DNA from 2 places in the Streptomyces sp. CA-146814 genome. Region 2 is predicted to be linked to the other one. Evidence: riboswitches for the same ligand, from Rfam matches in the RefSeq annotation. Region 2 holds a riboswitch; the other holds the start of a gene.
What was found. Region 2 has a riboswitch for S-adenosylmethionine ahead of thrC (threonine synthase). Riboswitches for the same ligand answer to the same signal wherever they lie in the genome.

Region 1: it holds a riboswitch for S-adenosylmethionine, as region 2 does, so the genes downstream of both, ACQP09_RS07235 (aminotransferase class V-fold PLP-dependent enzyme) here and thrC (threonine synthase) in region 2, are expected to answer to the same signal.

What each region holds. Positions count from the first base shown of each region.
Region 1 is NZ_CP192068.1:1,627,414-1,642,798, reverse strand. Features, by position in the region: gene ACQP09_RS07290 (cysteine desulfurase/sulfurtransferase TusA family protein) at 1-1,287, opposite strand, end outside; gene ctaC (aa3-type cytochrome oxidase subunit II) at 1,559-2,530, shown strand; gene ctaD (aa3-type cytochrome oxidase subunit I) at 2,527-4,263, shown strand; gene ACQP09_RS07275 (cytochrome c oxidase subunit 4) at 4,260-4,658, shown strand; gene ACQP09_RS07270 (Ig-like domain-containing protein) at 4,786-6,039, shown strand; gene ACQP09_RS07265 (hypothetical protein) at 6,100-6,501, opposite strand; gene ctaE (aa3-type cytochrome oxidase subunit III) at 6,689-7,309, shown strand; gene qcrC (cytochrome bc1 complex diheme cytochrome c subunit) at 7,365-8,174, shown strand; gene qcrA (cytochrome bc1 complex Rieske iron-sulfur subunit) at 8,171-9,223, shown strand; gene qcrB (cytochrome bc1 complex cytochrome b subunit) at 9,220-10,866, shown strand; gene trpD (anthranilate phosphoribosyltransferase) at 10,989-12,053, shown strand; SAM riboswitch class IV at 12,129-12,246, shown strand; gene ACQP09_RS07235 (aminotransferase class V-fold PLP-dependent enzyme) at 12,425-13,807, shown strand; gene ACQP09_RS07230 (Lrp/AsnC family transcriptional regulator) at 13,863-14,144, opposite strand; gene ACQP09_RS07225 (rhomboid family intramembrane serine protease) at 14,141-14,920, opposite strand; gene ACQP09_RS07220 (hypothetical protein) at 15,115-15,357, shown strand.
Region 2 is NZ_CP192068.1:4,343,828-4,359,212, reverse strand. Features, by position in the region: gene ACQP09_RS19395 (ABC transporter ATP-binding protein) at 1-1,144, opposite strand, end outside; gene ACQP09_RS19390 (lasso peptide biosynthesis B2 protein) at 1,137-1,613, opposite strand; gene ACQP09_RS19385 (lasso peptide biosynthesis PqqD family chaperone) at 1,610-1,861, opposite strand; gene ACQP09_RS19380 (asparagine synthase-related protein) at 1,858-3,780, opposite strand; gene ACQP09_RS19375 (keywimysin-related RiPP) at 3,831-3,953, opposite strand; gene ACQP09_RS19370 (stealth family protein) at 4,546-6,123, opposite strand; gene ACQP09_RS19365 (stealth family protein) at 6,264-7,907, opposite strand; gene ACQP09_RS19360 (hypothetical protein) at 8,301-8,681, opposite strand; gene groL (chaperonin GroEL) at 8,954-10,576, opposite strand; gene ACQP09_RS19350 (cold-shock protein) at 10,898-11,104, opposite strand; gene ACQP09_RS19345 (MoaD/ThiS family protein) at 11,524-11,802, opposite strand; gene thrC (threonine synthase) at 11,856-13,151, opposite strand; SAM riboswitch class I at 13,170-13,297, opposite strand; gene ACQP09_RS19335 (glucosyl-3-phosphoglycerate synthase) at 13,462-14,412, shown strand; gene ACQP09_RS19330 (alpha,alpha-trehalose-phosphate synthase (UDP-forming)) at 14,460-15,385, shown strand, end outside.

The sequences.
Region 1 (15,385 bases), 2.7 Mb from region 2:
CAGCCGCGCCGCCTCGTCGTCGGCGAGGACCGTCACCGTGGCGCCCACCGGTACCTCTCCGATCACCTTTGCGAGCTCGATCACCGGGATCGGGCAGCGTCGGCCGAGCGCGTCGACCACCAGGGACCGGGCCGGTGCGGGGGAGGGGGGAGCCGACACGGGCGCGCCGAGCCGCTCCCGTACCTCCGCGACCACCCCGGGCACCACCTCCAGGAAACGGTCCACATCCGCCTCCGCCGTGCCCGTCGGCAGCGACACCCGGACGTTCCCTTCCGACAGCACGCCCATCGCCTTGAGCACATGGCTCGGCTCCAGCGTGCTGCTCGTGCAGGACGAACCGGATGATACGGAGAAACCGTGCCGGTCCAGTTCGTGCAGCAGGGTCTCTCCATCGACATAGAGACAGGAGAAGGTGACCAGATGCGGCAGCCGTCGCTCCGGATCGCCGACCACCTCCACATCGCCGACCCGCTCGGCCACCACCGCCCGGATCCGGTCGACCAGCCCGCGCAGCCGCACCGCCTCGGCCGCCGCCTCCTCCCGTACCGCGCGCAGCGAGGCCGCCGCCGCCACGATCGCCGGCAGGTTCTCGAACCCCGGCGCCCGGCCCGACTCCCGCTCACCGGCCGGACCTTGCGGCGCGAACCGGACCCCCTTCCGTACCGCCAGCAGCCCCACCCCGGCCGGCCCGCCCCACTTGTGCGCGCTCCCCGTCAGCACCGACCAGCCACCCGCCACCGGCCCCCACCCCAGCGACTGCGCGGCGTCCACCAGCAGCGGCACCCCGGCCTCGGCGCAGAGCGCGGCCACCTCGGCCACCGGCTGCTCGGTCCCCACCTCATGGTTGGCCGACTGGAGGCAGGCCAGCGCGGTGTCGGGCCGGAGCGCTCCGGCGTACGCCACCGGGTCCACCGCCCCCGACCGCGCCACCGGCACCTCGGTGAACGAGCCGCCCGCCGCCTCGTGCGCCGCCGCCGCATGGAGTACGGAGGAGTGCTCGACGGCCGAGAGGGCCAGATGGCGGCCGACACGCCGACGGCCCGAAAGAGCGCCGGCAATTCCCGCGTGCACGGCGGTGGTCCCCGAAGAGGTGAAGACCAGTTCGTCCGGACGGCAGCCGACCGCGTCCGCCGCGGCCTCCCGGGCGGCGTCCAGCAGCAGCCGGGCGCGCCGGCCCTCGCGGTAGAGCCGGGCGGGATCGGCCCAGCCCTCGTCCAGCGCGGCAAGCAGCGCCTGGCGTGCGACGGGGTGCAGAGGGGCGGCGGAGGCGGCGTCGAAGTAGGGCACACCGTCACGCTAGCCCGCACCGCCTCCCACCCCGGCGCCCACCTGCCCGGCCGCCCGTCCTAGAGGGCGTCAGATGACGGCCGGAGGCCCGGATTCCACCCCTTCGGGGAGTCGGGCGGCGCGTTGGGCACCCTCCCCGCGCGACCCCAAATAGCGTCCAGTAGGGTTTGGTCCGCATAAACATCCAAACCCCTGCCCGCGACAGGGACGGCGACCGACCAGCGAGACGGGCGCGCCGACCGTGCGGGCGAGACTCTCGGGAAGGCGCTACGTGAGTCCCAACGGCTCCGACCGCTCGTCGCGGCGCCCGATGCGGCGGAAGCTGCCGCAGGTGCTGACTGCGGGCCTGGTCCTGGCGACGGCCTCCGGTTGTTCATACAACTGGGAGGATTTTCCCCGCCTCGGTATGCCCACCCCGGTAACGGAAGAGGCCCCTCGGATCCTCTCCCTCTGGCAAGGCTCGTGGGCGGCAGCGCTCGTCACGGGTGTCCTTGTCTGGGGGCTGATCCTCTGGAGCGTCTTCTTCCACCGGCGTAGCCGGACCAAGGTGGAGGTACCTCCGCAGACCAGGTACAACATGCCCATCGAGGCGTTGTACACCGTGGTACCGCTCATCATCGTCTCGGTGCTCTTCTACTTCACCGCGCGTGATGAGTCGAAGCTTCTTGAGCTCTCCGACAAGCCGGCCCACACCATCAACGTGGTCGGCTACCAGTGGAGCTGGGGCTTCAACTACATCGAGAAGGTGGAAGGCCAGTCCGCCCCGGCGGGCAACGAGATCCCCAAGGAGCTCGACGCCATCCCCAAGAAGTTCCAGGACGACTTCCCCGCGGACGCCACCGGCGTCTACGACGCGGGCATCCCCGGAACGCGCAACCCCCAGAACGGCAACCCGGGTCCGACCCTGTGGCTGCCGAAGGGGGAGAAGGTCCGCTTCGTCCTCACTTCGCGTGACGTCATCCACTCCTTCTGGGTGGTGCCGTTCCTCATGAAGCAGGACGTCATCCCGGGCCACACCAACGTCTTCGAGGTCACTCCCAACCGGGAGGGCACCTTCATGGGCAAGTGCGCCGAACTCTGTGGCGTCGACCACTCCCGGATGCTCTTCAACGTCAAGGTTGTCTCCCCGGAGCGGTACCAGCAGCACCTCAAGGAGCTGGCTGAGAAGGGTCAGACGGGCTACATGCCGGCAGGTATCGAGCAGACCGACCCGGCCAGGGATTCGGAGAAGAAGCAACTGTGAGCATCCTCAACGAACCTCAGGGTGCGGCACCGGCAGACGACTCGTACGAGGACGAGCTGCCCGTCCGCCGCAAGGAGCCGGGAAACGTCGTCATCAAGTGGCTGACCACCACTGACCACAAGACGATCGGCTCGCTCTACCTGGTCACGTCGTTCGCCTTCTTCATCATCGGCGGACTCATGGCGCTCTTCATGCGCGCCGAGCTCGCTCGTCCCGGCACGCAGATCATGTCGAACGAGCAGTTCAACCAGGCGTTCACGATGCACGGCACGATCATGCTGCTGATGTTCGCGACGCCGCTGTTCGCCGGATTCGCCAACTGGATCATGCCGCTGCAGATCGGCGCGCCCGACGTGGCGTTCCCGCGGCTGAACATGTTCGCGTACTGGCTGTACCTCTTCGGCTCGCTCATCGCGGTGGCCGGCTTCCTCACGCCGCAGGGCGCCGCCGACTTCGGCTGGTTCGCCTACGCGCCGCTGAACGACGCCGTCCGCTCGCCGGGCATCGGCGCCGACATGTGGATCATGGGTCTGGCCTTCTCCGGCTTCGGCACGATCCTCGGCTCGGTCAACTTCATCACCACGATCATCTGCATGCGCGCCCCCGGCATGACGATGTTCCGCATGCCGATCTTCACCTGGAACGTCCTGCTGACCGGTGTCCTGGTCCTGCTCGCCTTCCCGGTTCTCGCCGCCGCGCTCTTCGCGCTGGAGGCGGATCGTAAATTCGGTGCGCATATCTTCGACTCCGCCAATGGCGGCGCGTTGCTGTGGCAACACCTCTTCTGGTTCTTCGGACACCCAGAGGTGTACATCATCGCCCTGCCGTTCTTCGGAATCATTTCCGAGGTCATTCCGGTATTCAGCCGCAAGCCGATGTTCGGCTACATCGGCCTGATCGCCGCGACGATCGCCATCGCCGGTCTTTCGGTGACGGTGTGGGCGCACCACATGTATGTGACGGGCGGCGTGCTGTTGCCGTTCTTCTCCTTCATGACGTTCCTCATCGCGGTGCCGACCGGTGTGAAGTTCTTCAACTGGATCGGCACGATGTGGAAGGGGTCGTTGTCCTTCGAGACACCGATGCTCTGGGCCGTCGGCTTCCTCATCACCTTCACCTTCGGTGGTCTGACCGGCGTCATCCTGGCCTCGCCGCCCATGGACTTCCACGTCTCCGACTCGTACTTCGTCGTCGCGCACTTCCACTACGTCATCTTCGGCACCGTGGTCTTCGCGATGTTCTCCGGATTCCACTTCTGGTGGCCGAAGTTCACCGGCAAGATGCTGGACGAGCGGCTCGGGAAGATCACCTTCTGGACGCTGTTCGTGGGCTTCCACGGCACGTTCCTGGTGCAGCACTGGCTCGGTGCCGAGGGAATGCCGCGTCGCTACGCGGACTACCTCGCCGCCGACGGCTTCACCGCGCTGAACACGATCTCCACGATCGCGTCCTTCGTGCTCGGCCTGTCGATGCTGCCGTTCTTCTACAACGTCTGGAAGACCGCCAAGTACGGCAAGAAGATCGAGGTCGACGACCCGTGGGGCTACGGCCGTTCGCTGGAGTGGGCGACCTCCTGCCCGCCGCCGCGGCACAACTTCCTCACCCTGCCGCGGATCCGTTCCGAATCCCCGGCGTTCGACCTGCACCACCCGGAGATCGCGGCGCTCGAACAGCTTGAGCACCACTCCGAGTCGGACAAGGCCATCGTCGGCGGCAAGGAGGCAGGCAAGTGAAGATCCAGGGACATCTGTTCCTCTGGCTGAGCGCCTTCATCCTCATCATGGCCGGCGTGTACGGCTGGTGGTCGAAGGAGCCGGTCGGCACCACGGCCCTCTTCCTGGCCTTCGGGCTCTCGGTCATGATCGGCTTCTACCTGGCCTTCACGGCCAACCGGGTCGACGCCATGGCCCAGGACAACAAGGAAGCGGACGTCGCCGACGAGGCGGGCGAGCTGGGGTTCTTCTCCCCGCACAGTTGGCAGCCGCTCGCCCTGGCCGTCGGTGGCGCCTTCGCCTTCATGGGCGTCGTCTTCGGCTGGTGGCTGATGTACTTCTCGGCTCCGCTGCTCCTGATCGGCCTCTTCGGCTGGGTCTTCGAGTACTACCGGGGCGAGAACCGCACCCAGTGACACCCTCCCGAGGGTGACACCGCACTACCCCACGAGGGGCCCGCGTCGCAAGGAAGCGACGCGGGCCCCTCGCTCGTTCGGAGTCATTGAACGCGCTGGATCGGATGAATCTTCTTAGCGTGATGACATGAACCACACGCCGCGCATCCGCACCGTAGTGAGCTGCACTCTGCTGGTCGTGACCCTTGGCGCGGGTGCGACCGCCTGTGGTGAGCCCGACGGACACCCGCTGTCGACGAAGCCGTACGACGCCGGGGACCAGGTCTCCTTCAACGGCCCCTCCAAGAACGAGAAGGCCGACCCCGACAAGCCGCTCGAAGTCACCGTCAAGGGCGACGACGGCCGGATCACCGACGTCAGCGCCGTCGACACCGGCGGCCGCCACCTCGCCGGCGAGCTCTCCGCCGACGGCAGGCGCTGGCGCTCCACGGCCCCGCTGGCCGCCGGCACCGGATACACCGTCAGGGTCTCCACCGAGAACGGCGACGGCGCCCCCGGCACCCGTACGCTCTCCTTCGACACCTCCTCGCCCAAGAAGCTGCTGAAGGTCGCCTTCGGCCCGCAGACGGGCACCTACGGCGTCGGACAGCCCATCACGGCGGAACTCAGCGCTCCGGTCACCGGCAAGGCCTCCCGCGCCACCGTCGAGCGCGCCCTGAAGGTCCGGTCCACCCCGGCCTCCACCGGCTCCTGGTACTGGGTCGACGACAAGAAGCTGCACTACCGGCCCAAGGAGTTCTGGCCCGCCAACGCCACCATCGAGGTCCGCTCCAACCTCACCGGCATCAAGGTGACCAACGCGCTCTACGGGGCCGAGGCCAAGCCCCTGAAGATCACCACCGGCGACCGGATCGAGGCCCTCACCGACGCCTCCACCCACACCATGACGGTCCTGCGCAACGGAGAAGTGATCAACACCATTCCGGTCACCACCGGCAAGCCCGGCTTCTCCACCCGCAACGGCGTCAAGGTGATCCTCGCCAAGGAGCAGTTCGTACGGATGCGCGGGGAGTCCATCGGCATCGCGGCCGGCTCGTCGGAGTCGTACGACCTGCCGGTCTACTGGGCCACCCGGGTGACCTGGAGCGGTGAGTACGTCCACGCCGCGCCGTGGTCCGTCGGCTCGCAGGGCAGCGCCAACGTCAGCCACGGCTGCACCGGGATGAGCACGAGCAACGCCGAGTGGTTCTTCGACACCGTGCGCCAGGGCGACATCGTGAAGGTCGTCGGCAGCGCCGGGGAGACCATGACCCCGTTCGACAACGGGTTCGGCGAGTGGAACCTCTCCTGGGAGAAGTGGCAGAAGGGCAGCGCCCTCAACGAAGGGGTGCCGGACAGCCCGCAGACGCTCCAGGCCGCCCGCCTGCGCCCGCATGTCTGACCGGACACAGCAGGAGCGCCCCGCACGGCGGGGCGCTCCTCACGGGCTCACAGGGCCCGCTCAGGCCTCCACGGCGAGCCGCGCGCGCAGCAGGGCCGCCAGCGCGTCGGCGAACTCCACCGGGTCCACCGGCAGCGTCACAGCGGCCTCGGCACGGCTCCAGGTGGCCAGCCAGGCGTCCTGCGGACGGCCGATCAGCAGGAGGACCGGGGGGCAGTGGAAGATCTCGTCCTTGATCTGACGGCAGACGCCCATGCCGCCGATCGGAGCCGTCTCGCCGTCCAGGACACAGACGTCGACCCCGCCGCCGTCCAGCGCCGCCAGGACGGCCGGAAGCGTGGCGCACTCCAGGAACGTCACCGGTGGCACGTCGGCGGCAGGCCTGCGGCCGGCTGCCAGCTTCACCTGCTCGCGGATGTTGGCGTCGTCGCTGTAGACCAGGACCGTGGCGGTCGCCTGCATTGTTCCTCCGTGACATCTGTGTCTTCGGGGCTCTCGGGGCATGAACCGATGCGCGGATCGTACTCCGGTCGACCGGCCGTCAGCACCGGTAAGGACACCGATTCGATGGGCCGTTCGGGCAGGACACACGGGACTGACACACCGAACGGCACCCCCCGGAGTGAGGGCGGGATAAGCGACCGACATAATGTCGGTCGTGGCGACAGCAACGACAGTAGAAACCGGGCACGCGCACCCGTCGGTCAATCGGCCGAACCTCACCAGCGTCGGAACCATCATCTGGTTGGCGTCCGAGCTGATGTTCTTCGCGGCCCTCTTCGCGATGTACTTCACCCTTCGATCGGTGATGGGACCCGATTACTGGAAGGAGATGGCCGGGCATCTGAACTTCCCGTTCTCGGCCACGAACACCACGATCCTGGTGCTCTCCTCACTCACCTGCCAGCTCGGCGTCTTCGCCGCCGAGCGGGGCGACGTGAAGAAGCTCCGCACCTGGTTCATCGTGACGTTCGTGATGGGCTCGATCTTCGTCGGCGGCCAGGTCCTGGAGTACGTGGAGCTGGTCAAGGAGGCGGGGCTCTCCCTCTCGTCCGACCCGTACGGCTCGGTGTTCTACCTGACCACCGGCTTCCACGGTCTGCACGTGACGGGCGGTCTCATCGCCTTCCTGCTGGTCCTCGGCAGGACGTACGCGGCCAAGAGGTTCACCCATGACCAGGCCACCGCAGCCATCGTCGTGTCCTACTACTGGCACTTCGTCGACGTGGTGTGGATCGGCCTGTTCGCAACGATCTACATGATCAAGTAACCGGGCTCGCACCCACCCACCATCGACGCAGAAGATCCTGACACCGGGGTAATCCGTGAAAAAGCTCTCCGCACGACGACGCCATCCGCTGGCGGCGGTCGTCGTACTACTCCTCGCGCTGGCGGCTACCGGGGGGCTGTACGCCGCGTTCGCGCCTGCGGGTAAGGCGCAGGCCGAAGAAACCGCCCAGTCCCTCGCCATCGACGAGGGCAAGAAGCTCTACACCGTAGGCTGCGCCAGCTGCCACGGAACCGGCGGTCAGGGCACCACCGACGGGCCGTCCCTCGTGGGCGTGGGCTCCGCCGCCGTCGACTTCCAGGTCGGTACGGGCCGTATGCCCGCGCAGCAGCCGGGCGCCCAGGTACCGAAGAAGAAGGTCATCTACACCCAGGCGGAGATCGACCAGCTCGCGGCGTACGTCGCGTCGCTCGGCGCCGGTCCGATCACGCCGACCGACAAGCAGGTCGACCCGGCCGGCGCGGACGTCGCCAAGGGTGGCGAACTGTTCCGCAACAACTGCGCCCAGTGCCACAACTTCACGGGCAAGGGCGGCGCCCTGACCAAGGGCAAGTACGCCCCGGACCTCGAAGGCGTGAGCCCGAAGCACATCTACGAGGCCATGCAGACCGGCCCGCAGAGCATGCCCTCCTTCCCGGACACGACGATGCCGGAGCAGGAGAAGAAGGACATCATCGCGTACATCCAGACCGTGAACGGTTCGGAGACGGCGAGCCCCGGTGGCCTCTCCCTCGGCGGTCTGGGTCCGGTCAGCGAAGGTCTGTTCGCCTGGATCTTCGGGCTCGGCGCTCTCATCGCAACCGCCGTCTGGGTCGCGGCCCACACCGCTAAGGCCAAGAAGTCATGAGTAGCCAACAGATTCCAGAAGACAACCTGCCCGTAGTGCAGGAGACCGCGCACGGCGCGGTGGAGGGTACGGACGACCCGTTCGCCGACCCGGGGCTGCCGGCCCACAAGCCGCGCATCCAGGACCTCGACGAACGCGCAGCGAACCGCTCGGAGCGGGCCGTCGCGTTCATGTTCGTCCTCTCGATGCTGTCGACGGTGGGCTTCATCGCCTCCTACGTCATCTTCCCGGTGGACAAGATCGTCTACATCTGGCCCTTCGGCCATGTGAGCGCGCTCAACTTCTCCCTGGGACTGACGCTCGGCTTCGCGCTCTTCTTCATCGGAGCGGGCGCCGTCCACTGGGCGCGCACCCTGATGTCCGACGTCGAGGTCGCCGCCGAACGGCACCCGATCGAGGCGCCGGCCGAGGTCAAGGCCCAGGTCCTGGCGGACTTCAAGGCCGGTGCCGAGGAGTCCGCGATCGGCCGTCGCAAGCTGATCCGCACCACCATGTTCGGCGCGCTGGCCCTGGTCCCGCTCTCCGGTGTGGTGCTGCTGCGCGACCTCGGTCCGCTCCCGGAGAAGAAGCTCCGGACCACGATGTGGGCCAAGGGCAAGCTGCTCGTCAACATGAACACGGGTGAGCCGCTGCGTCCCGAGCACGTGGCCGTGGGGTCGCTGACCTTCGCCAAGCCCGAGGGGCTCGAGGACGACGCGCACGACTTCCTGTCGCAGATCGCCAAGGCCGCCCTGATGATCGTCCGCATCGAGCCGGACGACATCAAGGACAAGCGCCAGCGCGACTGGGCCCACGAGGGCATCGTGGCCTTCTCCAAGATCTGCACCCACGTCGGCTGCCCGATCAGCCTGTACGAGCAGCAGACACACCACGTGCTCTGCCCGTGCCACCAGTCCACCTTCGACCTCTCCGACGGCGCCCGCGTCATCTTCGGTCCGGCCGGCCACGCGCTCCCGCAGCTGCGGATCGGCGTGAACAGCGAGGGCAACCTCGAGGCGCTCGGTGACTTCGACGAGCCCGTCGGCCCTTCCTTCTGGGAGCGCGGATGAGTACTGCAGCAACCAACGAGCCCGCCGACCAGGCGGGACAGCGCAAGGCACCCGCGGGCGAGCGGGTCGCCGACTGGGCGGACGGCCGGCTCGGCATCTACGGCCTGGCCAAGGCCAACATGCGCAAGATCTTCCCGGACCACTGGTCCTTCATGCTCGGTGAGGTCGCGCTCTACAGCTTCATCATCATCATCCTCACGGGTGTGTATCTGACGCTGTTCTTCCAGCCGAGCATGAACGAGATCGTCTACCACGGTCCGTACGAGCCCATGCAGGGCATCCGGATGTCGGAGGCCTACGCCTCCACGCTGAAGATCAGCTTCGAGGTCCGCGGTGGTCTGCTCGTCCGGCAGATCCACCACTGGGGCGCGCTGATCTTCCTGGCCGCCATGTTCGTGCACATGTGCCGTGTCTTCTTCACCGGTGCCTTCCGCAAGCCGCGTGAGGTCAACTGGGTCTTCGGCTTCCTGCTCTTCGTGCTGGGCATGTTCACCGGCTTCACCGGCTACTCCCTCCCGGACGACCTGCTCTCCGGTACGGGTGTCCGCTTCACCCAGGGCGCGATCCTGTCCGTGCCGATCGTCGGTACGTACATCTCGATGTTCCTGTTCGGCGGCGAGTTCCCCGGCCACGACTTCGTGGCCCGGTTCTACTCGATCCACATCCTGCTGCTGCCGGGCATCATGCTCGGGCTGCTGGTGGCCCACCTGATCCTGGTCTTCTACCACAAGCACACGCAGTTCGCGGGTCCCGGCCGGACCAACAAGAACGTCGTGGGCATGCCCCTGCTGCCGGTGTACATGGCGAAGGCCGGAGGCTTCTTCTTCCTGGTCTTCGGCATCATCGCGATCATCTCGGCCATCGCCACGATCAACCCGATCTGGGCGCTCGGCCCGTACCGCCCGGACCAGGTGTCCACCGGCGCCCAGCCCGACTGGTACATGGGCTTCGCCGAGGGTCTGGTCCGTGTCATGCCGGGCTGGGAGATCGTGTTCTGGGGTCACACGCTCAACCTGGGCGTGTTCATCCCGCTGGTCCTCTTCGGCCTGGTGCTCTCGCTGCCCGCGGTGTACCCGTTCGTCGAGTCCTGGATCACCGGGGACAAGCGCGAGCACCACATCCTGGACCGCCCGCGCAACGCCCCGACCCGTACGGCGCTCGGTGTCGCCTGGATCACGGCGTACTTCATCGGCCTCGTCGGCGGTGGTAACGACCTGTGGGCCACGCACTTCCACCTGTCGCTGAACGCCATCTCCTGGTTCGTCCGGATCTTCTTCTTCGCCGGACCGGTCATCGCGTTCATCGTCACCAAGCGGATCTGCCTCGGCCTCCAGCGCCGCGACAAGGAGAAGGTGCTGCACGGTCGCGAGACCGGCATCATCAAGCGCCTGCCGCACGGTGAGTTCGTGGAGATCCACGAGCCGCTCTCGCCCGGTCAGCTGCACACGCTCACCGCGCACGAGCAGTACAAGCCGGTCGAGCTCGGCCCCGAGGTCGACGAGAACGGCGTCAAGCGCAAGATCTCCCCGGTCCAGAAGGTGCGAGCCAAGCTCAGCAAGGGCTACTACGGCGAGAACAACCAGATCGCCAAGCCCACCGCGGAGGAGTACAAGGAGATCACTTCGGGCCACGGCCACCACTGATCTCCTGACCTGATCGCCACCGTGAGAGCCCCGTCCATCCGATGGACGGGGCTCTTCGCGGTCCCGGCGGCTGGATAGGGTGGAGCCGTATCTCTTCCGGCTGTGGACCCCTGGAGCGGACCATGAACGTTGTGACCCCGAGCGGCGGCGACAGCGTGGCGGACCGTTCCTGGCCCGGCCTGCTGAACCCCCTGCTCCGCGGCGAGAACCTCTCCACCGAGGAGACCGCCTGGGCGATGGACCGCATCATGAGCGGCGAGGCGACCGACGCGCAGATCGCCGGCTTCGCGGTCGCGCTGCGGGCCAAGGGCGAGACCGTCGAAGAGGTCACCGGTCTGGTGCGCGCGATGTACGCGCACGCCAACACCATCCATGTGCCCGGCCGCACCGTCGACATCGTCGGCACCGGCGGCGACCTCGCCAAGACGGTCAACATCTCCACCATGTCCGCGATCGTCATCGCCGGGACCGGCGCCAAGGTCGTCAAGCACGGCAACCGGGCCGCCTCGTCGGCGAGCGGCTCCTCCGACGTACTGGAGAAGCTCGGCGTCAACCTGGAGCTGACCCCGCAGCGGGTGGTCGAGGTCGCCGAGGCGGCGGGCATCACCTTCTGCTTCGCCGTCAAGTTCCACCCGGCCCTGCGGTACGCGGCCAAGGCCCGCCGGGAGCTCGGCGCGCAGACCACGTTCAACATCCTGGGCCCCCTCACCAACCCGGCCCAGGTGCGCTCCCAGGCCATCGGCGTGGCCGACGCCAGGATGGCGCCCATCGTCGCGGGCGTCCTCGCGGAGCGCGGCAACTCGGCCCTCGTCTTCCGCGGCGACGACGGGCTCGACGAGCTGACCACCACCGCCACCTCGCGGGTCTGGGTGGTCCGGGACGGCAGTGTCCGCGAGGAGCCCTTCGACCCGCGCGACGTCGGCCTCCCGCTCGTCCCCGTCGAGGCGCTGCGCGGCGCCGACGCCTCGTACAACGCCGATGTGGCCCGCCGCCTGCTGGACGGCGAGACCGGCGCGGTACGGGAGGCGGTGCTGCTCAACTCGGCGGCGGCGCTGGTCGCGCTCGACCCGGGCACCGGCACGCTGACCGAGCAGATCGCGGCGAAGATCCAGGTGGCCGCCGAAGCCGTCGACTCCGGTGCGGCCAAGCACGCGCTGGAGCGGTGGGTGGCGGCCAGCAACGTCTGAAACCGGCCAAGGGCGCAGTCCGGATGCCGGACTGCGCCCTTGCGCGTGCGCATACATATGGCAAGATGCTGCGCAGGTCATGAGTGACAGCGACTACGGCCCCGGCCCGCTGTCCGGCAACCCTCCGTCCGTGGCGGGGTGCCCCGGGTGAAGACCAGGCCGTAGGCAGCGAGGTCTGCGGCAAGCGCGGGCCCCTCGGCGTCCAGTGGACGTCAGCCCCCGGGGTCCTGGTCCCTAGGGAGCCTTCTGTGAGCAAGCGAATGCGCTAGGGCTTCATCGCCCTCCTTCAGCGCACCCTTTTCCTTCCCCCTCCCGCGCCGCCGCGTATCCGCAGGCGCGTGAGTTTCGCCTGCCTTTTACGGGAGTTCGCCATGTCTGTCTCCACCGCTGCCATCGACCCGTCGGTTTGTGCCCCGCTGCCCGTTCTGGGGCAGGATGTCACCGTTCCGCTCGTCACCGGCGGTGAAGTCACCTACGCCGCACTCGACTACGCCGCCAGCGCCCCGGCCCTCCAGCGGGTCTGGGACGACGTGGCCGCGTACGCCCCGTACTACGGCAGCGTCCACCGCGGGGCCGGATACCTCTCGCAGCTCTCCACCGACCTCTTCGAGAGCAGCCGCCGCACGGTCGCCGAGTTCCTCGGCTGCCGCGCGGAGGACCAGGTCGTCTTCACCCGCTCGACCACCGACTCCCTCAACCTGCTGGCCGCCGCGCTCCCGGCGGACTGCCAGGTCTTCGTGTACGAGACCGAGCACCACGCCTCCCTGCTGCCCTGGCGCGACGCCCAGGTCACCTACCTCAACGCGCCCCGTACGCCGGGCCAGGCGGTCGAGAGCCTGGAGCGGGCGCTGGCCGACCGCGACCCCTACGGCCCGGCCCTCGTCTGTGTCACCGGCGCCTCCAACGTGACCGGTGAGCTGTGGCCGGTGAAGGAACTGGCCGCCGCCGCCCACGCACACGGCGCCCGCATCGTCCTGGACGCCGCCCAGCTGGCCCCGCACCACCCGGTGGACATCGCCGAACTGGACGTCGACTGGGTCGCGTTCTCCGGCCACAAGCTGTACGCGCCCTTCGGCTCCGGGGTCCTCGCGGGCCGCGCCGACTGGCTCCAGGCGGCCGAACCGTACCTCGCCGGCGGCGGCGCCTCCCGCAAGGTCGCCCGGCGCGCGGACGGCGGCGTGGACGTCGACTGGCACACCACGGCCGCCCGCCACGAGGCCGGTTCGCCCAACGTGATCGGCGTCTACTCCATCGCCTCCGCCTGCAAGGCCCTCACCGAGGCGGGCTTCGACACCCTGGTCGCCCGGGAGCAGGAGCTGGTGCGCCGGGTCCGCGAAGGGCTCGCCGAGGTCCCCGAGGTCCAGGTGCTCTCGCTCTTCGGCGACGACGCGCCCCGCGTCGGCGTCATCTCCTTCGTGGTGCGCGGCTGGAACAGCTCGCACTTCGCCGCCGCGCTCTCCGCCGAGTACGGCATCGGCGTCCGCGACGGCCTCTTCTGCGCCCACCCGCTGGTCCGCACCCTCCTCGGCAGCGACCCGCAGGACCCGGGCGAGTGCGGCGCGCCGGAGGCCGAGCCGGGCGAACGCTCGCTCAACGCCATCCGGGTCAGCTTCGGCGCCGGTACGCCGGACGAGCACATCGAGCGGTTCCTGCGCGCGGTCTCCGAGCTGGTTCGCGAGGGCGCCCAGTGGAAGTACCGCACCGAGGACGGCCGTTGCGTCCCGGACCGTGGCGAGGGAGCCCGTACGGTCTGACAACACCTCGGCCGGGGACGGGCGCGCTGCCCGCCCCCGGCCGGAATACGTGGAGTTACGCGTCCAGGCCGATGGCGAACGCCGCTTCCAGGTCGTGCTGGGAGTACGTACGGAACGCCACATGCGTGTCCGTGCCCTCGACCCCCGGGATCTTGCTGATCCGGCCGGGGATGACGTCGGCGAGGTCGTCGTGGCGGGCCACCCGGACCATGGCGATCAGGTCGTAGGTGCCGGTGACGGAGAAGACCTCGCTGACACTGTCCAGCGCGGCGATGGCCTCGGCGATCTCCGGAATCCGGTCCACGCTGGTCTTGATGAGCACGATCGCGGTGATCACGGCTGTCTGTCTCCCTCGGTCGCCGTGGCTGGAACCTTCACCTTAGGGCCTTCCGCTCGGGCCCCTCCCCGATAGCGCACCCAGGCGTACAGAAACCCCGCCGCGAACCCCGCCACATGCGCCAGATACGCCACCCCCGGCCCGGCGTCCGCCGCCTGCGCCGCCGCCCACTGGAGCCCGAACCAGAAGACCAGCACGATCCAGGCGGGAAACCGCAGCGGCAGGAAGAAGAGGAACGGGAACAGGCTGGTCACCCGGGCCTTCGGGAACAGGTACAGGAACGCCCCGAGCACCGCCGAGATCGCGCCCGACGCGCCGACCAGCGTCTGCTCCGAGTCCGCGTGCACCGCCGCGTAGCAGACCAGCGCCAGGTAGCCGCACCCCACGTAGAAGAGCGCGAAGTGCACATGGCCCATGCGTTCCTCGGCCATCGCCCCGAACACGTACAGGAAGAGCAGGTTGCCCAGCAGGTGCAGCCAGCTGCCGTGCACGAACAGCGCGGTGAACGGGGTGGCCAGGGCGCGCGCCGAGCCCTCCCACAGCTCGGCCGGGATCACCCCCCACCGCTCGAAGTACCCGGCCTGCGCGGCGAGCAGTGCGTCCTGGCTGCCGTAGGAGGCGCCGCCGAATCCGGAGAGCGGGCTGATCACGAAGATCGCGCAGCACAGGGCGATCAGCCCGTACGTCACCGGCACCCCGCCCACCGTCCCGCCCGCCGCGCTGTCCCGGACCTTCCCGGCCGAGGCCCGCCAGTCGAACCGCCGTACGTCGATCATGTACAGAGCATGGCGTACCGGCGGAGAACGGGACGGAGCGCCTCGCCGTGCCGATGCCTATACGCGAGGCCGTAGGGTTACGCCAGGACTTCCGCAGTTCGACGGCGCACCGCGAGATCCTTGACGTAGGACAGGAAGCGACACGGCGGCACGCCCCGCGCGCGCTGTCGGAGACGACGAAAGAGGACGCAACGATGACGACGGTTCCCCTGCCGACCGACGGGACCCGCTGGCGCTGCACCCTGTGCGGCAATCTCACGCGCTTCGACGTGACGCGGTCCTCCAAGGTCGTGGAGTACGTGCACCTCGACCTGGCCGGTGAGTCCAGTGTCGAGGAGCGGGAGGTGGTCAGTGAGACCATCGAGTCGGTCCGCTGTCGTTGGTGCAACGCGGTGGACCAGATCGAACTGGTGGACAGGCCGGGTGCCGCCTCCTGAGGGAGCGCGCCGACAGACATATCTATGG
Region 2 (15,385 bases):
CCATCCCGCCGGCCGGGACCTCGAAGGTGACGCCCTTGTGGGCAGGGGCGCGCTCGTCCCCGTACCCGAAGGTCACGTCCTGGAAGGTGACCCGCAGCGGAGTCCCCTCACCCGGTACGCCGCCGGGCCGGCCGACAGGTTCGCCCGGCAGCGACTCCACCTCGTCGATCCTCCGTACGGCGGCCAGGCCGCTCTGCAGGCCCGTCCAGCCCTCCACCAGGCCGCCGATCGGGCCCATCAGGTAGAAGAGATAGAGCAGGAACGCGATCAGCGACGAGATCTCCAGCGAACCCGACGCGACCCTCGCTCCGCCCACTCCCAGCACGGCCAGGAAGGCGAGTTGGATGGACATCATCATCGTGACGTCGGAGACCGAGGACCACTTCGCCACCGACACACCCCGGTCGTGCGCGTGCCGTGCCGCCTGCGCGACAGCCGCCGTCTCGCGCTCCTCGGCGCCGCTCGCCTTGACCGTACGGAACGCCTGGAGCACCCGGTCCAGCGCAGCGCCCATCGCGCCGACCGACTCCTGCGCGCGGAGCTGCGCGCGCTGAATTCGGGGCATGAGCAGGGCGGTTACGGCTCCGATACCGACGATCACCACCAGCGTCACGCCCAGCAGCGTCACGTCCATGTACGCCATGAACGCGATCGTCCCGAGCAGCATCAGCACGCTGTTGAACGACTCGACCAGGCCGCTGGAGAGGACGGTCCGGAGGAGGGTCGTGTCGCTGGTGACGCGGGACTGGAGGTCGCCGGGGGTCAGGCGGTCCACCGCCGGGACCTTCAACCGCATGATGCGGCCCACGAGTTGGTCGCGCGCTCGGAGGACGACCCCTTCTCCCGTACGGGCCATGAGGTAACGCCCGTACGCGGAGAGGCAGGCGCCCGCGAGGACCAGTGCGGTGAGCGCGATGAGCGGGGTCACCGGCGAGCGGTCGGCGGCGAACGCGTCCACCGCGTACTTCGCCATCAGCGGCATCGCCAGACCGGCCGCGGAACCGGTGAGGGAGAGGACGCCCGCGCGGATCAGTACGCCGCGGTGGGGGCGGACCCGGGTCAGGAGCAGGCGGAGAGGGGTGGGGCCCGTGCCGTCTCGGACCGGCGTCCTCTCGCGCTGTACCTCCCGCGCCTCTTCAGGCAGCCTGTCCGGCCCCGCCCCCGTCGTCGTCCCCGCCACCGCGCTCACCCGGAACCCCCTCGCGTACCGTCACCACCATCAAAGGACGCAGATCGGCCGACTCCGCCTGCTCGCCGACCGTGCGGCCCTCCGCCTCCACCCAAGCATGCGGCGAGAACGGCGGTGCCGTCCGGACCCCCGCGCACCAGTCCGGCCAGCTCCCGGACATCCTGCACGCCAGCGCGATGGCCACCGAGCGGGGCAGGCAGCCGTAACGGCCCGCGCAGCGGCGGCTGGTGGCGGTGACCGCCTCGTACATCTCCAGCGTCTCGTCGTACGTCGCCGGGCGCGCGCCCCTGCTGCACCGGGCCAGCACCCGGCGCAGACGGCCCGGTTTGCAGCGGGCCAGGACGAACGCGGCGGCGATCGCGACGCGCAGCCGTACACCTCCCGGCCCGGCACCCCGGCGCGGCATCGTCATCTCGGTGGTCATGGGCGCAGGATCTTCGCCTCGACGAGCTGGCGGGTCAGCTCGGCCACGTCCGACTCGGCCTCCGCGCGCTCCACGTCGAACTCGGCGACGATGCGTTCGACGGCCGCCTCAGGGGCCTTCCCCGCCGCCAGGGTCTCGACCACGATCACGCTGGTGTCGTTCAACTGCCAGTAGCTGCCGTCCTTTTCGTCGAGCAGGACGCCTCCGTACTCGGTCGTCGTGACGGCTATGCCTCTTCTGAGCTTCATCGCGCTGCCTCGCTGGTCGTGGGGGTCCGGTCGGGTGGGGGCCAGGCGTTCTCGGCCGTGCGCAGCCAGGTCTCCCCGGCCACCGTCGAGCTGATGGAGTGCTCCACCAGGACGGGTGAGAAGGGTTCGGCCGCCAGTCGGAGGAGGTGGCGGGCGTCGACCAGGCCGCGTTCGCCGAGGCGCGACCCGGTCCACAAGTCGGCCAGTTCCGGGGCGTGTTCGCGGAGGCCCTGGTGTTCGTCGGAGGACATGTGGTCCTTCGTCGTGCGGGCCAGCAGCGCGTCCGGCACCACCCCGCGCATCGCCTCGACGAGCAGCGGCTTGTAGCGCCACGGGCTGATCCGGTCCGCCAGCCGTACGGCGAGGGTCGCCTCCAGGATCCGGTCGTCGTAGAAGGGCGCGGCGACGGGCAGCCCGATCGTCATGCCGATGTCCTCCATCGCCTGGAAGTGCCGGGCCCCCATCCGTACCGCGTCGATGTCCACATGCCGCCCCCGCCACCGGTCGATCGGCTCGGCCTGCCCGGCGGCGGCCGCCGTGAACTCCTCGGTGATCAGCGCGTTCGCGTGGTCGGTGAACCACGGGCGCAGGGACTGGCGTACGCCCCAGGAGAGGAGCGGGGTGCGGGTGACCGGCTGGGGTTCCGTGGTGACCGCGCCCGCGAGGTAGCGGGGGAAGGTGGAGCGGTTGAGGAGGGCCTTCAGGGTGGGGAACAGGGGCCAGCCGAGCTGGTGGCGCAGGCCGCCGAGGTGGTTCCAGGCGGTGAGGGGGTTGCCGTGGAAGAGGTCCTGGTAGGCGTGCGGCAGGCCGAGGAAGAGTTCGTCGCCGCCGTAGCCGGTGAGGTGGTAGCGGGAGCCGGTGGCGTGGGCGCGGCTGAGGAGCAGGTGCGCGCGGGCCCGGCCGGGGGCGACGGGGAGCGGTTCGTCGTTGAGCTCGGCGGAGGTGGCGGCCAAGTCGGCGTAGAAGTACGGGGCTTGGTCCGCGGGGATGATGTGGTGGGCCGGGGCGGGTGCGCTGTTACGGCTCCGCGCCTCCTCCACCGCTCGCCGCGCCCATGTCTCGTCCTCGCTGTAGCGGTCCCGGGCGGCCACGGTGAGCAGGGACAGCTCCGCCGGGCCGGTCGCGCGGGCGGCGAAGGTGAGGGCCGTGGAGTCCAGGCCGCCGGAGAGCTCGCAGCTGATCCGGTCCAGGCCGCCGATATGCGCTCGTACGGAGGCGGCGACGGCCTCTCCGAGTCTTCGGGCGCCCTCGGCCAGCGGCAGTTCGGGGGGCGGAGGCTCCCACCAGCGGTGCTCACGAGGGCCGGGGGCGGCGGCCGTGCCCGGCGCTGCGGCGGGCAGGGCCAGTCCGTACCCGGCCCCGGTCTCCTGCACGCCCCGCCACAGGACGCGCCGGCTCAGGGGGTGCGGCAGGAAGTCGAGCATGCGCAGCGCCAGTGCGCCGTCGTCCAGGGGCGCGCCGGTCAGGTGGGCGAGGACGGCCGGGCGGTCGGAGGCGATGGTTCCGGCCTCGGCGTGCCGCGCGTGGTAGATCCGGCGCAGGCCGGAGGCGGTGCCCCGGATCCAGGTCTCGCCGGAGAGGTGCGCGATGACGTGGTGGAGGCCGGGGAGGCGGGCGAGGCGGCGTTCCAGGCCGGTCCGGTCGCGGGCGCCCTCCAGGAGACCGGCGAGCACCGTCTCGGGGACGCGGTCCGGGCCGATGAGCACGAGCGCGTCGCCGCCCCGGCGGAGGTGGCTGACCTGGCGGACCAGCGGGCGGGCGACGACCCAGGGACGGCCGGAGGGATGGGCGACGGTGACGGTGCCGCCCGCCCCTCCTGCGGTCCGGGTGGTGTCCGGTGAGGGAAGCTGCCCGGCCACCGCGTGGGCCGCCACGCTGTCCGGCAGGACGACGAAGTAGTCACGCAGCAGGCCGGGCATCTTCACCTTTCGGAAGTTCTCACACCGTGCACAGGGAACCGGTCGGCGGATCAGATGATGCGCCGGACCCAGTACTCCTTGTACGAGCCGTAGAAGTACCCGGCGGTCTTCTTCGAAAAGTCCCCCTGCTTGAACAGCGACGGCTTCACGTAAGCCTTCTTCTGCTGCTTCATGACACCTTCCCTTCTGTGCGGTTGACGACCGTTATGCCCAACTGACGTCCGCATAACTGGAGTTATCGCTGCGACTGGTGTTCACCTGGTGAACACCAGAGCCATCATGTCCCGCTGCCGGACCGGTACGCGTGATTCCGACTTACCGTGCGAAGTTGGCCGGATAGCGCGAGCGGGAAGGGTGCGCCGGCGACCGCCGGACGGCCTGCGGAGGAACCGACCGGTCAGCATGTGCAGTCGCACACCGACGCCTTGTCCCGGCTCAGTGGACTGGACCAATGGCTGTACGTGGCCCTCGTACCAGGCCGTACACGGCAGCGAGCTGCCAGAAGATCGAACCGGCGGCGACGGGGCGGAGGAGCCAGCGCCGCACGCTCTCCCCCAGCCCCCGCAGCGGCCTTATCCCACCCGCACCCGTGCGCGCCACCGGAAACCGGCGTTCACGCGAAAGCGCCCTGCCGTACAGGAGTGAGCACTGCAAGTAATCATTCGGCCAAGCCGACTTCCGGCCGCCGGCGGCCGGGACGCCCTGAAGCGCCGGGCACACCGAGGCGTCAGGCGTTCTACGGTGTCGGCGCAGGCGGTGGAGTCGTCAGGATCGCTCGAAGCGGCTCGGGAAGGGGAACTTCCACTCCAGGAAGCCGTCCACGGCCCGCCGGATCGAGTCCCGGGCCGCGACAGCGGTGTCCACGTCGTTGAGGCAGAAGAAGTCGACGTCGTTGTGCTTCCTCAGCCGCGCGAGCCTCTCGTGGAGGTCCGGCCTGCCGACGTCGACGTACCGGAAGGAGTAGTCGCCGGGAACGGCCCGCCCGGTGAGGATCGCCCAGTGGTGGTGGAAGGTCGCGGCCACCGCCACGTCCGCCGTCGAGCGGAACCGCGAGTGCGTGGTGCGTTCGAGCTCCGGGAAGCCCGCTTCCGCTATCTCCCGCATGACCGCGCGCGACTGGGGGTGCGGAGTGTGCAGGAACTTGTTGGTGATGAACCGGTCGTGGTGCTGCTGGATGACCCGGCGCACGTTCTTGCCCGCGGAGTTCGGGGCCGGCTCCGTACTGTGCGGGAGGCCCAGACCCAGCTTGTACGGGGAGAACGGGATGCGGGCGATGCCGTTGCCGTGGAAGAAGTGCTCGGCGCGCACGGGCCGGCCGAAGAACACGTCGTCGTTGAGGTACAGGTAGTCCTCGGAGAGCCCGTCGATCCGGTACAGGCAGGTCTCGATGGCATGCGAGTTGAAGACCGGGAGCGCCGACGCCGGGAGTATGTCCCGGTGGTCGACGACCGTGATACCGGGCGCGTTCACATCGAGCCAGGACGGCGTCTGGCCGTCCGTCACCAGATACACGTGCCGGATGAAGCTGGCGTGCATCTCCAGCGACCGCAGGGAGTACCGCAACTCGTCGCTGTCCGTGTAGCGGGACATCCCGACTTCGCGCTTGGCGATGGCGGAGGAGCCTTCCCGGTAGGCCTCCCGCTTGGCCGCCAGCTCCGGCTCGTCGCCGTCGACCCAGGTGTAGACCGCGTCGACGGCGAAGGAGACCTCTTCCACGGTCCGCTGGGCGAACGGCTGGAACGTCGGTATCTGCAGGCCGCTCACGGTGGCCGTCGCCGGCTTCTGGGCCTCCGACGGGATGACCTCTGATATCCGGTTGAGGCGGGGCGCGACCAGCGACTCCGGAAACGTGTCCGTGAGCTCGCTGCCCGGGACGCTGAACCACAGCCTCCCGCCGTCGCCGGCGGAGCCGTCGGCCTCCTCGCCCTGCTGCCAGAACTCGATGTCGCAGCCGTCCACGAAACCGCCCAGCACCTGGCCGTGCGGGCCGAGGTGGACCACGCCCATACGCAGCACCTCGGCCTCCCGGACGGCCTGCGGCAGCCGGCCGTCCGCGCAGTGTCCGGCAACGGACAGGCTGTCGCCCTGGTCCACGGCTCCCAGGTAGACAGGCGTCCCGGACAGCTCCCGGGTCGCCGCGTCCAGGAAGGCCGCCCGGTGCTTCCTCTCCACGCCGACCACGTGCCGCAGCCAGTCGCGGCCCGGCACCAGGAAGTAGGGGATGCCGGCTGTCTCCAGCACGTCCGAGACGAGCTTCAGCGACTGGGCCGCGGCATCGGTGGAGACATAGCTCTTCGCCGGCGCGCCGAGAACACGCAGCCCCCCCACGGCGACGGGGACCACGTCGGGACGGACCCGTCGCAGGGCGGCTCGCCGCCGGGAGACACGTAGGCGCCAGATCGGCGCGGCCGCCCCCCTCTCAACCTTGCGGGCGGCCCGTGTGCCGACGCGCCAGACGCGTGAGGCCCTCCGGCGCATGAGGCTCATTCCCGCGTTCCATCAGGTCGCCTTTCGAACGAACTGGGGAACGGGAAGTACTGCTCGAGGAAACCGTCCATGCGCATGCTGACTTCTTCGCGCTGCTCCGGGGCGACATCGACGTCGTTGAGGCAGAAGAAGCTGAACCGGCGCGTCGCGAGAAGGTTGTCCAGCCTCTTGTCGGCGTCCTCGCGGCTGATGTTCACGTACCGGAAGCTGAACTTGCCGGGGATGCCCTTCCCGGTGATCAGCGCGTACTGGTACAGGAGGGGCGCGGTGAGCGCCACGTCCTGGGGCGAGCGGAAGCGCGACGCGGTCGTCCGGGCGATGTCCTCGGAGAACATCTCCTCCAGCTCCAGCAGCGTCTTCCGCTGCTGGGGAAGCGGCGTGTGCATGAAGTTGTTCGTGGTGAGCGCCCCGAACTTCTCCATCAGCAGCCGGCGCACGTTCTTGCTCGCGGAGTTCGTCGCCGTCTCCTCGGCGTGCGGCTTGCCGACACCGATCTTCAGCGGCGACACCGGAACCCTCATGACACCGCTGGGGTGGAAGAAGGCCTCGGGCGTGACGGGACGGCCCACGAACACGTCGTCGTTGAAGTAGAGATAGTGGTCGGAAATGCCCGGAATGTGGTGCAGCCGGGTCTCGATGGCGTGGGAGTTGAAGACCGGGAGGACGCCTTCGGGGAAGATGTCCCGGTGATCGACGACGGTGATGCCGTCCGCGTCCGGGTCGAGCCAGCTCGGCGTCTGCCCGTCGGTGACGATGTAGACGTTGCGCACGAAGGGCGCGTACATCTGCAACGAGCGCAGCGAGTACTTGAGCTCGTCGTGGCTGGTGTAGCGGGAAGCGTTGACTTCCTTGTCCAGGATCTCGGCGGTGCCCTGGCCCTTGTACCGCGCCCGCTTCTCGCGCATGGCCGGCTCTTCGCCGTCGACCCAGGTGTAGACGACGTCGACGGGGAACGTCACGTCGCCGATCGTGGGGACGGCGAACGGTGCGAACGTCGGTATGTCCCGGTCGCCGACCCGACGACTCGCCAGCTCCTGCTCGGAGTTGGGAAGCACCTCCGCGACCCGGTTGCGGCGCGGCGCGACCAGCGACTGGCTGAAGATGTCCGCGGAGGCCTGCGGCTGGATCTTGGCCAGCTCCTGCTCCGCCCTCGGACCGGCGATGAGCTCGGCCCCGCTCTTCCAGAACTCGACGTCGCACCCGATCTCGGGCCCGCCGAGGACCTGGCCCGCGGGCCCGAGGTGGATCTCGCCCACCCGCAGCACCGAGGCCGTCAGGAGGGCCGAGGGCAGCTTGCCGTCGAGATACAGAGCGGGGCGCTTCAGGACGCGCCCCACCGTCGGCTGCCCGATGAAGACCGCCTTCCCGGCGTACTCCTCCTCCATCGCGTCATGGAAGCGAGCGCGGTCCGCTTCGTTGACGCCGATGGTGTACCGGACCTTGGAGATACCGGGGACGAGGAAGTAGGAGACGCCCGCCCGCTCCAGGGCGCGGGTGGCGATCGCCAGGTTCTGCGCAGCGGCGTCGGCGGCCGAGAATCCCTGCACGACGCGCCCGTAGAGCTCTTGGCCGTTCACCAGGACCCGGCTGACATCGGGCTGGTCGCTGACGGCCCTGCGCCGGGTGCGCGCCGAAAGCATCCGCCATGACTGTTCCGCGGCCTTCCGCTGAACTCGCGGGCCCATTCTGCGTGCGAATGAACGAACAGTCACATTCTTTCCTCTCTACCGTCGGGAAGCCGGGGAGCCAGTCGTGACCTGAGTGCGATACCTCTGCCCGGTCACGAACATCCGCCGCTTCCCACCCACCGCCCACTCGCCTGGCCGGCGTGCTTCAGCACGCCGAAGGATAGCCCGAAGCAGTCCTTTTACCGAACGGCAGTTTAACGACCGGCAGCCGGTTCCCGTTCCGTGCGCTCCGGCCTCCGAGGGCCGTCGCCGCCGCGATGCCCCTGCCGCCCCACGGCTGTCCTGGTCAGTGCACCGGCATGGGAGCGTCCCCGGGAGCGCCGCGCGGCCCTGACCGCCGTCCGCTCACCTCCTGGACAGTGACCTTTGTCGCACGACGTAACCGCCCCAGGCCGCCAGTCCGGCGCCCAGCAGGAGCGGGATCATGCCGTAGCCGACGATCGTCCCGGAGTGCGCGAACCACCGTCCGCCGTCGGACACCTGGGTCGCGGTGATCGTCTCCGGGTCGTTCCTGCCGTCGTGGTCCGTGAAGCTGATCCGGGTGCGGCCGACGCCTTCCGCCTCACCGAAACAGTGCCAGACCGTCTGGCCCTTGCTGGTGCGGGTGTCACGGCACTCGACGGCGCCGAACGTCTCCACCCGCATGCCGAGGAGACCGGCGAGGCCCGTGCCCGTCGCCACGACGAACAGTCCCGCCGCCGACAACGCGACCCCGGCGAGGAGCAACCCGGCCCCCTTGAGACGCGCCCTGTACCTGGACCCGCCGCGCCCCGCTCCGCCGTACCCCGCCCGCGTAACCGTCATGCCCACCCCCGTACCCGTACCCGTACGCGTACTCGCACGACAGTCGCACTCGTACGCGTACGAACTCGCCAACCGTCCCCCGCAGTGTCCCAGCAACCTCGGACACGCCACAGGGGCGGCGCCTCCCGTGAAGGAGATGCCGCCCCTGCGGGACGTGCGTGGAGCTTCGATCGACCGGCGCGAACCGGACCCGATCAGAAGTCCATGTCACCGCCCGGCATGCCACCCGGGGCGGCCGCGCCGGCCTTCTCGGGCTTGTCGGCGATGACGGCCTCGGTGGTGAGGAAGAGCGCGGCGATGGAGGCGGCGTTCTGCAGAGCGGAGCGCGTGACCTTCGCCGGGTCGAGAATGCCCTCGGCGATCATGTCGACGTACTCGCCGGTCGCGGCGTTGAGGCCGTGACCGATCGGCAGGTTGCGGACCTTCTCCACGACGACGCCACCCTCGAGACCACCGTTGACGGCGATCTGCTTGAGCGGGGCCTCCAGCGCGAGCTTCACGGCGTTGGCGCCGGTCGCCTCGTCGCCCGTGAGGTCGAGCTTGTCGAAGACGGCCGAGGCCTGGAGCAGAGCCACGCCACCACCGGCGACGATGCCCTCCTCGACGGCGGCCTTGGCGTTGCGCACCGCGTCCTCGATGCGGTGCTTGCGCTCCTTGAGCTCCACCTCGGTGGCGGCGCCGGCCTTGATGACGGCCACGCCGCCGGCCAGCTTCGCGAGGCGCTCCTGGAGCTTCTCGCGGTCGTAGTCCGAGTCGGAGTTCTCGATCTCGGCACGGATCTGGTTGACGCGACCCTGGACCTGGTCGCTGTCACCGGCACCGTCGACGATCGTGGTCTCGTCCTTGGTGATGACGACCTTGCGGGCGCGGCCGAGCAGGTCCAGGCCGGCGTTCTCCAGCTTGAGACCGACCTCCTCGGAGATCACGGTGCCACCGGTGAGGATGGCGATGTCCGCGAGCATGGCCTTGCGGCGGTCGCCGAAGCCCGGGGCCTTGACGGCGACGGACTTGAACGTGCCCTTGATCTTGTTGACGACCAGGGTGGAGAGCGCCTCGCCCTCGACGTCCTCGGCGATGATCAGCAGCGGCTTGCCCGACTGCATGACCTTCTCCAGCAGCGGGATGAGGTCCTTGACGCTGCCGATCTTCGAGTTGACGATCAGGATGTACGGGTCGTCGAGCGACGCCTCCATACGCTCCATGTCGGTCGCGAAGTAGGCCGAGATGTAGCCCTTGTCGAAGCGCATGCCCTCCGTCAGCTCGAGCTCCAGACCGAAGGTCTGGGACTCCTCGACGGTGATGACGCCTTCCTTGCCGACCTTGTCCATCGCCTCGGCGATCTTGGCGCCGATCTCGGTGTCGGCGGCGGAGATGGAGGCGGTCGAAGCGATCTGCTCCTTGGTCTCCACGTCCTTGGCCTGCTCCAGCAGAGCGGCGGAGACGGCCTCGACGGCCTTCTCGATGCCGCGCTTGAGGGCCATCGGGTTGGCGCCTGCGGCGACGTTGCGCAGACCCTCGCGGACGAGAGCCTGGGCGAGAACGGTGGCGGTGGTCGTACCGTCGCCGGCGACGTCGTCCGTCTTCTTGGCGACCTCCTTGACCAGCTCCGCACCGATCTTCTCGTACGGGTCCTCGAGCTCGATCTCCTTGGCGATGGATACACCATCGTTGGTGATCGTGGGCGCGCCCCACTTCTTCTCGAGGACGACGTTACGGCCCTTGGGGCCGAGGGTGACCTTGACGGCGTCGGCGAGCTGGTTCATCCCGCGCTCGAGACCGCGCCGTGCCTCCTCGTCGAACGCGATGATCTTGGCCATGTGAAGTGGTCCTCCCGGACAGGGGTGGATTGCTCCGGACCGAGAGGCGCCCGCGACGGACGGCCTGCGTGCGTGGTGGTTCCTTGCCCCACCGCGCCTGCGGGCCTCACCGGCCCGGTCCAAGTTTCTGTCACTCTCACCTGGAGAGTGCTAACGCCAATGATTAGCACTCGACCCCTGAGAGTGCAAGCGCCTCAGGCCAGGGCCCGCCATGTGGTCCGGGCGCGCGAGCCGGGCGCGCACGAAGGGCCCGGTCCCCTAATTCACTCCGGGGCCGGGCCCTGCATGCGTGAGTAGTGACGTCGGACGGCCGCGCCGGGCTCAGCCGACGGCGAGCTTGACCATGTCGGCCTGGGGCCCCTTCTGGCCCTGCGAGATCTCGAATTCAACTCGCTGACCCTCTTCGAGGGTGCGGTACCCGTCCATCTGGATCGCGCTGTAGTGGACGAAAACATCCGCACCACCGTCGACCGCGATGAAGCCGTACCCCTTCTCCGCGTTGAACCACTTGACGGTGCCCTGAGCCATGCCTAACTCCCCTATAACTGGCCCTTGCACGGGACCGCACTTCGCGGGCCCGGGTCGGAACTCACCCTCCGACAGGAGAGGGTGCGCGGCGCCGCAGCGCGTCGACCGCGGCCGAATGTATCCGCCCAACTGCCCTCTGCAACAGGTCAATCGGACGAGAATTCCGGGCACGGGCGAACGCCCGAATATGCGAGATTGCTGAAATTTACGGGCAAGTCGGGCCAGGCAAAGGCCACTTATGCCTCAAGGGGTTCACGTACTTTGGCTGCTTCTTATCGGGGCCGGGCGCATTCTCATATGCGGGCGGCACGCGCAGCGGAGGGGGCTTCCCCAACTCTACCGCGCTCAACCATGCAGAATTGCCCCCTCCGCTTTCTCTCGCGGAGGGGGCAACGGTGGTTCAGCCGATGGCGGTCGGATCAGCAGCCGCCGGCCACGGCCGGGATGATCGAGATGCCGGCGCCGTCGGGCGTGGCCGCGTCGAGCCCGCCCTCGAAACGCACGTCGTCGTCGTTGACGTACACGTTGACGAAGCGGCGCAGCTTGCCCTGGTCGTCCAGGACGCGGGCGGCGATGCCCGGGTGGTCCTTCTCCAGGGAGTCGATGACCTCGGAGAGCTTCGCGCCCTCCGCCGTGACCTCGGCCTGGCCGCCCGTGTAGGTGCGGAGGATGGTGGGGATGCGGACCTTGACGCTCATGGCGGACGCCTTTCTGGCTGCTGCGGTCGGGGCGATCGGGGCGATCGGGGTGGTCAGGCGGAGGCGAGGCCCGCGGCGCGGAACGCGTCCAGGCTCGGCTTGATGGTCGCCGTCGCCTGCGAGGTCGCGGAGACCGCGTCGAGCGTCTTGAGCCCGTCACCGGTGTTCAGGACGACGGTGGTGAGCGCCGGGTCGATCACGCCGGCCTCGATCAGCTTCTTCGTCACGCCGACCGTCACACCGCCCGCCGTCTCGCCGAAGATGCCCTCGGTGCGCGCCAGCAGCTTGATCGCGTCGACGACCTGCTCGTCGTTGACGTCCTCCACCGCACCGCCGGTGCGGCGGGCGATGTCCAGGACGTACGGGCCGTCCGCCGGGTTGCCGATGGCCAGGGACTTGGCGATGGTGTTCGGCTTCTGGGGCCGTACGACATCGTGTCCGGCCTTGAAGGCGGCGGAGACCGGGGAGCAGCCCTCGGCCTGGGCGCCGAAGATCTTGTACGGCTTGTCCTCGACCAGGCCGAGCTTGATCAGCTCCTGGAACCCCTTGTCGATCTTCGTCAGCTGGGAGCCGGACGCGATCGGGATGACGATCTGGTCGGGGAGCTTCCAGCCGAGCTGCTCGCAGATCTCGTACGCCAGCGTCTTGGAACCCTCGCCGTAGTACGGCCGCAGGTTGACGTTGACGAAGCCCCAGCCCTCGCCGAGCGGGTCGCCGATGAGCTCGGAGCAGAAGCGGTTGACGTCGTCGTAGTTGCCCTCGATGCCGACCAGCTCACCGCCGTACACCGCGGCCATGACGACCTTGCCCTGCTCCAGGTCGTGCGGGATGAACACGCACGAGCGCAGTCCGGCGCGGGCGGCGGCGGCGCCGACGGCACCGGCCAGGTTGCCCGTGGAGGAGCAGGAGAGGGTGGTGAAACCGAAGGCGCGGGCGGCCTCGACGGCGATCGCGACGACGCGGTCCTTGAAGGAGTGCGTCGGGTTGCCGGAGTCGTCCTTGACGTACAGACCGCCGGTCACGCCCAGCTCACGGGCGAGGTTGTCGGCCTTGACCAGCTTGGTGAAGCCGGGGTTGATGTTGGGCTTCTCCGCGACATCGGCGGGAACCGGCAGCAGCGGGGCGTAGCGCCAGATGTTGTCCGGGCCGGCCTCGATGCGCTTGCGCAGCTCCTCGGCGGAACCGGTGGGCAGGTCGTATGCCACTTCCAGTGGCCCGAAACAGGACGCACAGGCGAAAAGGGGGCCGAGCTCGAAACGCTCGCCGCACTCGCGGCAGGAAAGCGCCGCGGCGGGACCGAGGTCCACGGAGGCGGTGGTGGCATTACCTGCAACGGTCTGAACAGCCATGATGGCGGAGGCCCTTTCTCCTCATCTTCCTTGCAGCGCATTTCGCCACAAGACGGAATTGGCACCTTCCCCACCGTGACCTCGCGGTCGGTAGGAGGGTTGCCGGGACTTCAACGGGCCGTTCCCTCAGTCCCTCTGGATGAGCTCTGTGGCACTGGATCTTCGATCCAGGCGTTTGTGTGACGACGGACCCCGACATGCGACGGTCATCCGCGTTGTTCAAGACTGTAACCGAAGGACCGGACTGTTGAGATAGTCGTCCGAACGGCGAGATGGATCACACACAGCTCACATGCGAGGAGTTCAGACCGTGCTCGAAGAGGTGGAACGCTGGCTGACCAGGCGTTCCTGGTCGTCCGCCGACCGCCCGCTGAACCGGCTCACCGACGCCCGGGCCGCCGACCCGCACCGTACGTCGGTGAGCGTGGTGCTGCCCGCGCTGAACGAGGAGGCCACGGTCGGCGCGATCGTGGCGACGATCCGGCGCGAGCTGATGGAGAAGGTCCGGCTGGTCGACGAGCTGGTGGTGATCGACTCCGGTTCCACCGACGCCACGGCCGCCGTCGCGCGCGCGGCGGGCGCCCGGGTGGTGCACCGCGACGCGATCCTGCCACGGATCCCGGCCCTGCCCGGCAAGGGCGAGGTGCTCTGGCGGTCGCTCCTGGTGACCAGCGGCGAGATCGTCTGCTTCGTCGACGCCGACCTGAGGGACTTCTCGGCGGACTTCGTCTCGGGAACGGTCGGCCCGCTGCTCACCGACCCCACCGTGCAGTTCGTCAAGGCGATGTACGACCGTCCGCTCGGCGACAGCGCAGGTCAGGGCGGCCGCGTCACCGAGTTGGTGGCACGTCCGCTGCTCAATCTGCACTGGCCGCAGCTGGCCGGCTTCGTGCAGCCGCTGGGCGGCGAGTACGCGGTGCGGCGCTCGCTGCTGGAGCGGCTGCCGTTCCCGGTCGGTTACGGGGTGGAGCTGGGGCTCCTGGTGGACGCGCTGCACACCGTGGGGCTGGACGCGCTGGGCCAGGTGGACGTGGGGGTGCGGCGCCACCGCCACCAGGACGGGCAGGCGCTGGGCCGGATGGCGGCGGCGATCTACCGCACGGCGCAGCTGCGGCTCTCCCGGGGCCATCTGGTGCGGCCGGCGCTGACGCAGTTCGAGCGGGGTGCGGAGGGGTTCGTGCCGCGCACGCACGCGGTGGACACGGAGGAGCGGCCGCCGATGCGGGAGATCGCGGAGTACGCGGAGCGGCGGGCGGCGTGACGCACTGAGGCGTTTGGCGGCTTCCCTTACGGGCTAGGTTCCGCTACATGGTCACCGAGCACGCACCCGCCCCCACCGCCCAGGTCCTCGTCGCGTCCAACCGCGGCCCGATCACGTACACGCTCGGCGAGGACGGAACGCTCGACGCCAAGCGCGGCGGCGGCGGTCTCGTCTCCGGGCTGAGCGCCGTCGACGACAAGCTCTGGGTCTGCGCGGCCCTCGGCGACGGCGACCGCGAGGCGGTGCGGCGCGGGGTCGGTGAGCCGGGCGTACGGATGCTGGACATCGACGCCGAGGTGCACGCCGACGCGTACAACGGCATCGCGAACTCGGTGCTGTGGTTCGTCCACCACCTGCTGTACCAGACGCCCGTGGAGCCGGTCTTCGACGCGGAGTTCCGGCGCCAGTGGGCCTCGTACGAGGCGTACAACCGGGCCTTCGCGCAGGCGCTCGCCGAGGAGGCGGGCCCGGAGGCGTCGGTGCTGGTCCAGGACTACCACCTGGCCCTGGTCCCCGGCATGCTCCGCGAGCTGCGCCCGGACCTGCGGATCGGCCACTTCTCGCACACGCCGTGGGCGCCGGTGGACTACTTCCGGCTGCTGCCGGACGACATCGGTGAGCAGCTGCTGCGCGGCATCCTGGGCGCGGACCGGGCCGCGTTCCTGACCCGGCGGTGGGCGGACGCGTTCATCGGCTGCTGTACGGAGATCCTCGGCGGGACGGGCCGGACCAGGGTCGGCGTGCACGGGCTCGGGGCCGACGCGGACTTCCTGCGGCGGCGCTCGCGCGAGGCGGACGTGGACGAGCGGATGGAGGCGCTGCGGGAGCAGGTGGGCGAGGACAGGAAGACGATCGTGCGGGTGGACCGCACCGAGCTGTCCAAGAACATCGTGCGCGGCCTGCATGCCTACCGGACCCTGCTGGAGACCCGCCCGGAGTGGCGCGAGCGCGTGGTCCACGTGGCCTTCGCCTA